DNA from 2 places in the Solibacillus sp. NPDC093137 genome. Region 2 is predicted to be linked to the other one. Evidence: predicted binding sites of a transcription regulator. Region 2 holds the regulator's gene; the other holds the start of a gene.

Region 1 (5,894 bases), 870 kb from region 2:
ACTTTAGAAGATTATGCTTTAGAAACACAGTTTGAGATTCTTCCTTGTCGAAAGAATCCTCCGATTGCAGCAGCAGGACAAATCCAAAAGCCTTTTGTTTACAAGGTGAGAGGGAATGGAAAGCCTCTAGATCAACTTGTTGACTATATTAAAGAAAATGTTAAAGAACAAGATCGAGTAGAATTTTGGTCGATATGGCACAGTGAAAAAGTACCTTCGAACAATATGTATCGACTTAATCCACAACAAATAACACCTGAAGATTTACGGTTCTTGCATGACAATCAAAATTGTTGCATTAGATTTTTTCAATAAAATAAAAAGTAGCCTTCTTGAAATTCAAAATGAGGGATAGATGTTCCAAAACATCGCCTTGGTAGCTTTTTTTCTCTAAATACCGTTTTAATAATTATTTATTTCTGAAAATTAAGATATAATTAAAATAATTTTATTTTGAAAGGATTGATTAATATGAAACAGGTAACAAAGGGGATTGAAAAGTAGTCTACATACTTACTCTTTTCAATTCACAAGACGATGAAAAGAAATTTATTTGAAAAGAGGAACTATAACTTGTATAAAGATCAAAACTTAATAATCCGTCCAATAGAAGAAACGGATTTACATCGTATTTGGGAATTAGAATTTAATGAAAAAAAACCTGAATGGAAAAAATGGAATGCACCGTATTACCCGCATGAAACAAAGTCTTTCGATGAATTTTTACCTATTGGCAGAGAGTGGATGAGTCAACAAAACGTTTGGGTAGTTGAAGTAGATGGTATTTTGTGTGGAACAGTATCTTATTATTGGGAACATGAAGCCTCGAAATGGTTAGAGATGGGCATTCTTTTTTACGAAGTCGGAAAATGGGGAAAAGGGCTTGGCACTCGTACTTTAAAACTCTGGATTGATCATTTATTCAATACAATGCCGTTAGTTCGTGTTGGCTTTACTACATGGTCTGGAAATGAACGGATGATTCGTGTAGGTGAAAAATTAGGGATGCAATTAGAAGGACGCATTCGTAAAGTTCGTTATTATGAAGGGAATTACTACGATTCGATTAGAATGGGAATTTTACGAGAAGAATGGGAAATGCAGAAAGATTAATCCTTTATAGCCATGCACAAACAACTGAAATAACGTTAACAAATGAAACTTTGGGAGCCAACATCCTCTATTCTATTGAATAGAGGATGTTTCGGCTGTTTATGGACAGTAAGTCTCCAAATGAAACTTTAATTAATGGGCTTGTTTTATTAAATCTGCAATTAAATTGAAAACTTCTTTGTCTTGCATGAGATATTTGTCTGCTAATTTCTTATCAATAGCGAATACTTCTAAAATACTATTTTTAGTATTTTCATCTTGACCAACAAAAAGTATAAGATTATCCGCAACCGTTGATTCTAAATCAATAATATAGTAATCAAGTTCATTTAAATCTTTTAAATCTTTGGGTTTAATACCTGTTACCTTTGTGTTTTCTAATTGATTCAGTAAGTTTGCTATCATTTCTGTTGAAAGTGTTATTTTTTTGCCTTTTGTAATATCTTTGGGAATATAATTAATCATTCCAGTAGTATACAGCTCTTTCGAATAATTCGATTCAGCAATTTTTAATACTTCAGATACTTTAGATTCCCCATACTTAGCTGAATTAATATTATATATGTAACCTGAAATAAGTACTCCTATAATGATAAGCCAAGTCCATCTTTTCAAAAACTCACCCCCTTCTTTGTAATTATATATTACTTAATTATTCTGAAATATATTTTCGGAACTGAAATCACTCAAAATATCACAATAGGGGTATCCCATCGTCACCTATTAACATGGGTGAAACAATATGAACATAACGGTGTAGAGACCTTTCTAGAAAAATATACTATTACAAAACAAAGCGGATAAGGAAAAATAAAAAGGCATGAGCCCGATACAATATCAAACTCTTGACCAAATGGTTGCCTGAAATTATTGTGTCTAACTTTAAGGGATCACTTCAATGACACTTTGTGGGCGTTAGATTATTTCAACCATACATTTTGAAAGGTAGGTATTTAATTTGGAAAATAAAGAAATAATACTTAGCATTTTAAATGACCTTAAAAATGGACGTACACCTAGTCATACAGATTACAAATTACATTTAGATATATGGGCAGAATTTATCGAATACTTGGATGATGTTAAGTACATTAAAGAGGTTACTATCTACTGGTTTGGCGATGATGATGAATATTATGACGAAAGAGTACACTCTGTTGACCTAAGCAAAGCCAAGCTAACACATTTTGGAGAGAATTTTTTAGCCGAACAAATGAATTAAACATACATAATAAACTTGAAAAACGTTCCCAAATCAAAGTTGGGAATAAACGAAAAGCAGAAACATTGTTAAGTCAACGTTTCTGCTTTTTCTATAGGTTTATTCTTTATGCATTTATTTATCCACTTCTACTAAAAGCCAATATTGACAACGGTTTGAACGTACAAGGGGTTTGCAATGTCATCGGTTTTCTTGCATCCCATAATCAATTCAGCGATTATTTCACAAAAATATGTGCATCACAATAACAAAGACCTTTGCAGCTTGGGCAATCAACTTGATAGGGCTCGAAATAGCGCGGCATATAAATAAATGGTTCAAAACCCTGTGCTGCAAATTGCCGCTCAGCTGCCCAGCGGTTAGTATCGGATTGAACCCATCCAACCGTAACAATCGTTTTTGCAACCGGCTGTACGGCATCGAGGTAAGCACGTACTAGTTTTGTTCCAATTCCTTTTTTTCGCTCGTTTGGATGGACGACAAAATGACTTGTATAATAACTGATCCCTGATGTGACCAGTTCCTTTAACGACTGAAGCTCTTCAAGAAAATAGGGGAATTCCTTGTTGAAATCTTTTATTTCATAACCCGCAATATAACCGACAACTTCATCAAACTCATTAACGGCTATATAACGAATGCCTCCAGCCTGATCAACGGTATCGGTCGTTTCTGGTTCAAATGGTAAAAAATCATTGAGCAGTGTTGCAATTTGCACTGCATATTTCTTTTCATAAGGGTAAATATTCATCGGTGGACCTGCCTTATATTGTATATGGTTATTATTGTAACATAGTAAAGGGAAATAAGGGTATTTTTGATAATTGTAAATAGGGAACATTTGTTCTATAATGGAGTTAAGAAAGGTGGAAAGTTAATGAAAGAACAATTGCAAAAGGCATTGCAACACAATCAAATTTTGGATATTGTGTATTTCGCCAAAGACAAGTCAATAACAAAGCGTCGAATAAAGCTAATTAAAATCTCCGGAGAACATGTGCAAGCGTATTGTTTTTTCCGTCATGCAAAACGAAATTTTATTGTAGATAATATTTTAGCTGTACATCCGGTAAATAAAAAAGCGAGAGGGTTACAAGCATAGAATATATATAAGTATTATCATTTTTTTGATAATTATGTGGAATTTTCTGACTATTTGTGTTATATTAAGTTTAGGGAGGTGAATAAGTGATGCAAGCTTTAAAAAGAATGGGGGCAACAAACTTTTTTGTGAATAATGTGAAGAGTAAACCAAGATTAAACAAATTAAAAAGTATGTATTTAACAAGAAAGGAAATTTCGGATTATGTTAAAACAAAATAAATAAAACCCTCCACTTTTAATTGTGGAGGGTTATTTTTTTAGCACAGAATTAAGTATATTTCTGTGAAGGTATTCTTTAGAAGATTTTGTTTTGCCACCGGATAAAAACCAACCAGCGATTGCGATTAACACTCTAAAAAATATTAATTTCCACTCAAGGGAGTGGGCAAACTCGCTGCAATTTCTAGTCCAGATTTAGATTCAAGAAGTTTCACAAAGAAGTTTGCAGCAAACCTCATAATAATTAATCCGATTAATCCCCCTGCAAATATGACAAGGAACTTTCCGCCGTCCATGCGCTATATCCGCTAATTCAACTTTTATAACCGTACCCCAAAATCCAGATTTTTTTGTTCCTTTTCCTTTTTTGATCCTTTATTTTTAAAGTATAGTTTCCTTACAATGTGATTGATCGTTATAAATAATAGATATAGAGGACCAATAGTCTGAACCTGCCATACATCTACAAGAAACGTTATGATATATAAAGAAGCAAAACGGAAAATGAAGGCACTTTGGTGAGAGATTCATAGTAATAAGATAAGGTGGGATAGTAGTGTTAAAAAAGGGTTTTTACAAAACAAACACATAGTTCATTGGTATTCAATGAACTATGTACAAGTAATAGATCGATATTTACTCAAATTCAATTAGAAGCAAAACAATATGTAAGCCTTCTTTTTAATTAAGCGGCAATATCTGAATACTTATTAAGTAATTCATCCAGTTCCTGACTGCAATTCACGACTTCCGGATGAGTGAATCCTAAATCATTTGCTTTTTTGTACATAAGTTTTCTTTTTGTCTCAATTCGTAGTTTTAGTAGCTTTTTTAATAGTAAAAATTTCATCGATAAATTTCCCTTCAGTAGTAGTTGGTAGGTTTAAACTTTTGTTGAAATAAAATGACAACTGTTTCATCCTATCTTATTTCGGACAAGATATATGTCGAAACATGCTAAAAAAGCATAATTCAATAATTTGTAAAAAATATAAACTTTATACATAAATAGGGTGCTTTATATTTGACTTAATTTAAAATGTATGGATATTTGTTGGGTTCTTGAAAATGTCGGAAATCGGTGAAATCCAATTTTTGTACAACTGGTAATATCATTGATATAATGAGCGATGTGAATACATATAAACAGAAAGAGGTTATGAAAAATGACAAATGCTTATGATGAATATATGCGTCAAGTAACACAGCCAATGCGTACGGAACTTGAGAGTGCAGGCTTTGCACAATTAACTACGGCAGATAGTGTACACGAATTTATGGCTGAAACAAAAGGGACGGCTTTAGTTGTAATCAATTCAGTTTGTGGTTGTGCTGCAGGTCTAGCACGTCCGGCTGCTCGTGAAGCAGTAGCAGATGTAAAACCGGATCAGCTTGTAACGGTATTTGCTGGTCAAGACCCGGAAGCGACTGCAGCAATGCGCGGATACTTTGATGAAGTGCCACCAAGCTCACCATCAATGGCGATTTTAAAAGATGGTCAATTAGCTTACTTCATTCCACGTGATCAAATCGAAGGTCATCCAATGGAACAAATCCGTGATCATTTATCAGATGTGTTAAAACAAGTATGTGCCGAGTAACAATTGTCACAACTGCAGGCAGACCGGACGAGCAATCGCTTCAGTTAGCTGAATTTGCTAGTAAGGAGCTGCAGGCAAAAATTGTTCCGCGCCAAAAACGTTCGGTACGTAAGCTTTCCGAAGTGTACGATGCCAATGTCATAGTTGCGGGAAAAAATCGATTTGAATACTATGCGAAAGGTGCCGAGGCGCCTTTCTTTTTTCATCCAAATTCTGCCGCATTTCGTTTGAAACGTGTCGCTCGCGGTGAAGACGAGCCATTGCTTACTGCTTGTGCACTGCAAAAAGGGGATACGTTTTTGGATTGCACACTAGGCTTAGGGGCCGACAGCTTGTTGGCTGCTTATGTTGTAGGTGAAAAAGGCAAAGTGATTGGTGTAGAAGCAAACAAAAATGTGTCGTTTATTGTAAAAACAGGGATGAAAACTTATGATACGACTGAACTTCCATTGACGGCATCTATGCGAAATATCGAAGTGGTTCATTCTACGGCACTGGAATATTTAAAGCAGCAAGAAAATGAAAGCTTTGATGTCGTATACATGGATCCGATGTTCGAGGAAGTCATTGAAGAATCAACGAATTTTGAAGCGCTGCGCTATGCCGGAAAGCATCTGACACTAACGGATGAATGG
Region 2 (5,894 bases):
GTCTACAATGTCTTTACCTGGCTTGTTGTATGTTGCTGACAAGTGACGTTCAGCCATAGCCATACCTACTGACATTGCAATACCTTGTCCTAATGGACCAGTTGTCGCTTCTACACCAACTGTATGACCATATTCAGGATGTCCCGGTGTTTTTGAATTCCATTGACGGAAGTTTTTGATTTCTTCCAACTCTAAACCGTAGCCACCTAGATGCAATAAACTATATAAAAGCATGGATCCATGTCCAGCTGATAATACAAAACGGTCGCGGTTATACCAATTAGGATTTTGAGGGTTATGGCGTAAATGCTTCGTCCACAATGTATAGGCCATAGGTGCAGCACCCATTGGTAAACCTGGGTGACCTGAATTTGCTTTTTCAATTGCGTCGATTGATAGTGTACGGATTGCGTTAATTGCTAACTGATCCATCTGTTGTGTCATTATGTGACATCCTTTCCTCGTACGATATTTATACATTTTATAGTGTAGACAAATTTTCACAAGAAAACAATAATTTCTAAAAACGTCCTATAAAATATGTCATACTTTATATTAAATGTGACATATTAATGAAATGTTATTAGTTTAAGAATTTCTTCTGTGATTTAATTTGTTTTAATTTTTCAGGTGTCACATCATTGCCTTCTTCATCAATTACTTTTACATGCTCGATTGTATCACGCATTGTAGTACGGAAAGTATCTAAATATTCTTTGCGCAGCGCTGTACGTTCCTTCGCCTGCTCTTCCGTCAATTTACCTTCTCTCGCTAATTTAGAAAGCTCGTTAATGCGAGCTAATTTTTCTTTTGATAACATTTGAATCTCACCTTTCTTCCTACCTACTACAAAGGTATAAAAAAAACGACTTGAAAACAAGTGTTTACTCTTCAAGTCGCTCCATATATTCAATATATCTTCTATGTACGGTCGCTTTACTGATAGAAATGCCCAAGCCAGACAAAGTCGTAGCAATTTCTGCAAAGGTTAAGCCTTTCTGACGCAGTTGAACAATTTCTTCGACAGGCACTTCTTTTCGTTCACGCCCTTCAATATTACCGCGGTTTTTCAAATTATTTTGCGGCTGGTAGCCATTTTCTACAGCGCGGCGCATTCCCCGGCGGATTTTTGCATTATGCATACGACGCTGATACTCTTCGACAATCGCTAAAATTTCGAGCAGCATTGTATCCATTTCGTTTAATACGACAGGACCTGCATCATTCAATGTATATACTGTCGCTTCATATTTTTGCAGTAGGTGCAGCACTGCCATACGGGCATTCCCTCGCCCTAAACGGGTTTCATCCTGTACAAATAATGCTTTAATACCGTACTCTTTCATGTAGTCAAGCATGTCGAGTAATCCGTCTCGATCGACATCATATCCACTATGCTGGTCCATGAAAATCTCCACATCTTTATAGCCGAATGATTTTGCGTATTTTGTCAGCTCCTCCTGCTGACGCACTAGCGATGTTTCTTGTGTATTTTTATCCGTACTGACACGGCAATAGATTACTGCTTTAGTTTTTATCATTGTTCCCTCTCGCTACTTTAATCAATTGCATATCGGAGGATTCATTCAGCTGAGCAATGTATTGTGAATCTTTTTCTACAGGCACAACCAATACTTGTCCTAAAACAACTTTTTCATCCAGCATTCCGTTTTCCTTTTTTACTTCATTGATCCAATCATGCTTAGCCATTTTACCACGATATTGTTCTGCCAACGACCATAAAGTATCGCCATGCTCTATGCTTACGTGTTCGTATAATTCAATTTTATCATCCTGCATCATGAATAAAGCAATCATAAGTACAGAGAATAGTAGAAACATTGATGTGAAGCCATTTAATTTAACTCTTTTCATTTGAAAAACCCTCTTTCGAATGTATGTTCGGAATGTTTGTTCTCATAATAATACGAACGTATGTTTTTGTCAACCGTTTTTTCGAACTTATGTTTGCATTCATGTTCGCATACTGCTATACTTACTTTAAGAAAAATAGCATGATAAAGAGGTGAGTTAGTTGACACAAAAAATTTCAAAGCGGCAGCAAGCTATTCTAACTTTTATAAAAGAGGAAGTTCGTGCTAAAGGCTATCCGCCATCAGTTCGCGAAATTGGAGAAGCAGTAGGTTTAGCTTCCAGTTCAACTGTCCACGGGCATTTAGCTCGTTTAGAAAGTAAAGGGCTTATCCGCCGTGATCCTACAAAGCCGCGTGCCATTGAAATATTGGATCAGGAAGAGATGAATATCGCAAAACAAGGTGTCATTCATGTTCCGTTGATCGGTAAAGTTACAGCTGGTCTGCCTATTTCTGCAATCGAGGATATCCAGGAATATTTCCCGTTGCCGGATGCTTACGGCTCACCGGAAGAGGAATTATTTATGCTTGAGATTATGGGAGAATCCATGATTGAAGCCGGGATTTTAAATGGGGATTATGTGATCGTTAAAAAAACGTCTACTGCGAACAATGGAGAGATTGTCGTAGCAATGACGGAAGACGATGAAGCAACTGTTAAGCGCTTTTACAAAGAAAAAACTCATTTCCGTTTACAGCCTGAAAATAGCTCAATGGAGCCAATCATTGTCAACCAAGTTTCTATTTTAGGTAAAGTGGTCGGCCTCTATCGAAATATCCATTAATCATCAACTTGCCATTCTAATAGAATCGGCAAGTTTTTTATTTACAAAATAAAAAGCTCAGCCGCGAACGACTAAGCCTTTCGTTATTTATTGCATGCTTCTACAAAACTATTAAATAAGCGCTGTGCATAAACATCACCGTTCGGAGCCAATTCTTCCGGATGCCATTGCACCGCGACACAATATGGATGCGATTCATGTTCAATCCCTTCAATGATGCCGTCCTTAGCAAGTGCCGAAACAACGAGCCCTTTCCCCAGCTTTCCAACCGATTGATGATGAAATGTATTTACACGGAATGAGTCTTCTTTAAAAATCTCTTTAAATTTAGGTGTCTTTACTTCAACGGTATGTGCCAGTTCCCCTCGCTTTGAAGGCTGTTTATGTAAAATTGTGTTCGCTACTTGTGAGGGTATATCCTGAATTATCTTCCCCCCGAATGCGACATTCATAATCTGTTGTCCGCGGCAAATACCGAGAACAGGCATTTGTCTTTTATAGGCTTCATTCATCAATAAAAGATCGCTGTCATCACGTTTCCGTACAACACTTCCGATATGACGGTGCGGTTCTTCATTAAACAACAATGGATCTATATCCGCTCCACCAATTAATACGAGGCCTTCAATTAGATCTAATAACTCATTTACGTTTTCTTCTGTAGCATTCGGTATACAAATCGGTATACCTCCCGCTTGTTCAATTGAAATTAAATACGTGTTATTAATATCCAACTTCTTGTCAAAATCATACATTGTTAATCCAATAATCGGTTTCATTCTTTTTATCCCCTTATAATTTATAGATAATTCCAATAATTTAAATTATACTATTGCGTTATACGAAATGACTACAAAAATAAAAAAGGATTGCAGAATCGCAACCCTTTACTTATTAAACACTTTCCATTTGTTTTATAAAATACTGTTTAATTTCTTTCCAGTTATGAACACGCATGAAACCTTCTTCTGATCGATTGTACGGCATCGAATACAATATACCTGTCCCTTTGAATGCTGCGAGTTGGCGTGGGCTGTCATCAATTAAATAATCGGTATGTATTACCGCTTTATTTCCGCAAAACACAATGTTCTGTGTTTTAATAAAGGGTAAATGCTCCATTAACCAGTCGTATTTCGCTGTAAATGAACCCGGTACATCCATTGCAGCTGTCGCAATAAAAATTTCATAATGTTCCTGCAACTCTTGAATGACTTTAATCGCATCTTCATCCAGTACTTTTAAATCTCTGAAATAGTCAGGCTCATTTAATATTGCAAATAATTTCTTCGCATCTTCTCGAGGCAAATCGCGCTGTGTCGTCAGAAGAAACTCTTCATCTGTAAAATTTGTTCCGAAATTTTCGTTATATGTCACACGTAATTTCGAATAAAAATCAGCTAGTACCTGGTCCATATCGATAGCAATACTTTTTTTCATGTAATAAGCCTCCTTGAAATTCCCATAATTTTAGTTTATACAATTGTATTGTGAAAAAACAAGGTATAACTCTTTACAATTAACAACGTACATATTTACGTTTAAAACCGATTCGCCCTTTTTCCACCTGTTTTTCAATTTCCTCATATGCATGAAGCAAACCCGGTTTTTTCCCTTCCCGTTTCGTTTCAATTGGTCCGATCTCATTTGCAATTTGCACTGCCTCATCATGTAAAGGTTTAAATGAAACACCGACTGTCATGACAAAATTGTTCATCGCCACCTGTGTGCGCTGCGGTGCTTGACGGATATTTTGTTTTACATACTCGAGCATGTCCATTAACTTTTCCTTTGAAAATTCCTCATCTTTACGATTGCCGAGAAGCCAGCAGTAGCAATGCCACCCTGCCGACATTTTCAGATCCTCACCACTGGCAATCCACTTATCGCTTACTTCTTGCGCAATATCAGATTCCGCCAGAGTTACTGCCACAACATAATCCGAAATCATATAGAAATAGGCCTGTTCCATCCAGCGGTCATAATCTTCCTCAGTCATTGCATTCGGATCCGCAATAATTCCTGCGAAATACATAGCATCATAGTTGCCTGTAGCATAGAGCTGTTCGGCCAGTTCCTGGTCTATTTTTATTTGTTTTACATACGGTTTCATCGAGCCAATCGTTACACCGAACAACGGCTCCTTTGCCCCATTGGACATATAAATCTTTTTTGTACGCTCTTTCCCAAGTGCTTCTAACTCTTGCATCATTGTATCGAGTTTCATAATTTCCTCCTTTTTTATTATTATTTTTGTCTTATACTATTATATGATTTAATCGCCAAACATACCTAGCGTTCTTCTCAATAAGCTTGCTGGTATATATTTCATTTAAAACAGTATTTACGGGATATATACGGCGACATACACTCAAGCTTCAGTGTCCTTTTATTGTTGCCCTGTACTTTAATAAAAAAATTGGCAAATTATTTAACCGAATAATAAAACAACCTCTGAACAGAATAATCTCAGGAGGTGATATTGATGTCAAAAAATAAAAACAACATCAATAATAAAAACGTCGAATTCGGTATGGAAACGGACGTTAATCAAGTAAAACAGCAAAACCAAAAAGCTGAAGCTAAAAAGCAACAATCTTCCGGTTTGTTTGCAAACAGCGGTTTACAAAAGCAATCAAGTTCCTTGAATGCTGAATTCGGGATGGAAACTAACGTAAACCAAGTGAAGCAGCAAAACCAGCAAGCTGAAGCCAAAAAGCAACAATCTTCTGGATTGTTCGCGAATAATGGTTTACAGAAAAACTTCTCTTCCATGAACGCCGAATTTGGCATGGAAACAGATGTTAACCAAGTAAAACAGCAAAACCAGCAGGCCGAAGCCAAAAAGCAACAATCTTCCGGTTTGTTCGCAAACAGCGGTTTACAGAAGAAGCTTTCTTCAATGAGCGCTGAGTTTGGCATGGAAACAGATGTTAACCAAGTGAAACAGCAAAACCAGCAGGCCGAAGCTAAAAAACAACAAGCATCGGGTCAATTTGGTAAGAACAAATTCCAAAACGGCAATAAATAAAAAATATTGAACCGGCAATTTTTATTGCCGGTTTTTTTAGTTCAAAATTATATTGGTTATAATTTTAAATAATATGTATACATATAAAAAAAACGCTAGAATTTTAACTCCAGCGCTTTCTCTTAGTACATCTTCATATATTGGTCGCGTTCCCACTGATGGACAGTAGAACGGTACATGTCGAATTCGATTTCTTTTGCTTCT

The links. The regulator LexA, encoded in region 2, represses DNA repair genes until DNA is damaged. The targets are predictions, from matches to a motif close to CGAACATATGTTCG.
Region 1: a site for LexA is predicted at 3,170-3,183, ahead of ACQKN3_RS06435 (WYL domain-containing protein). Genes of this name have one in related genera too.

What each region holds. Positions count from the first base shown of each region.
Region 1 covers NZ_JBNNVH010000001.1:1,250,143-1,256,036, reverse strand. Annotated here, with positions in the region: gene ACQKN3_RS06460 (hypothetical protein) at 1-315, shown strand, start outside; gene ACQKN3_RS06455 (GNAT family N-acetyltransferase) at 574-1,113, shown strand; gene ACQKN3_RS06450 (hypothetical protein) at 1,246-1,728, opposite strand; gene ACQKN3_RS06445 (hypothetical protein) at 2,072-2,335, shown strand; gene ACQKN3_RS06440 (GNAT family N-acetyltransferase) at 2,553-3,086, opposite strand; gene ACQKN3_RS06435 (WYL domain-containing protein) at 3,213-3,437, shown strand; gene ACQKN3_RS06430 (hypothetical protein) at 3,524-3,658, shown strand; partial or broken gene ACQKN3_RS06425 (TerC family protein) at 3,689-4,170, opposite strand; gene ACQKN3_RS06420 (aspartyl-phosphate phosphatase Spo0E family protein) at 4,344-4,508, opposite strand; gene ACQKN3_RS06415 (BrxA/BrxB family bacilliredoxin) at 4,825-5,259, shown strand; gene ACQKN3_RS06410 (class I SAM-dependent methyltransferase) at 5,247-5,894, shown strand, end outside.
Region 2 covers NZ_JBNNVH010000001.1:384,826-390,719, reverse strand. Annotated here, with positions in the region: gene tkt (transketolase) at 1-444, opposite strand, end outside; gene ACQKN3_RS01885 (DUF896 domain-containing protein) at 584-820, opposite strand; gene ACQKN3_RS01880 (YneB family resolvase-like protein) at 885-1,541, opposite strand; gene yneA (cell division suppressor protein YneA) at 1,528-1,875, opposite strand; gene lexA (transcriptional repressor LexA) at 2,036-2,659, shown strand; gene ACQKN3_RS01865 (gamma-glutamyl-gamma-aminobutyrate hydrolase family protein) at 2,743-3,438, opposite strand; gene ACQKN3_RS01860 (5' nucleotidase, NT5C type) at 3,554-4,099, opposite strand; gene ACQKN3_RS01855 (DNA alkylation repair protein) at 4,179-4,886, opposite strand; gene ACQKN3_RS01850 (gamma-type small acid-soluble spore protein) at 5,145-5,690, shown strand; gene glnA (type I glutamate--ammonia ligase) at 5,813-5,894, opposite strand, start outside.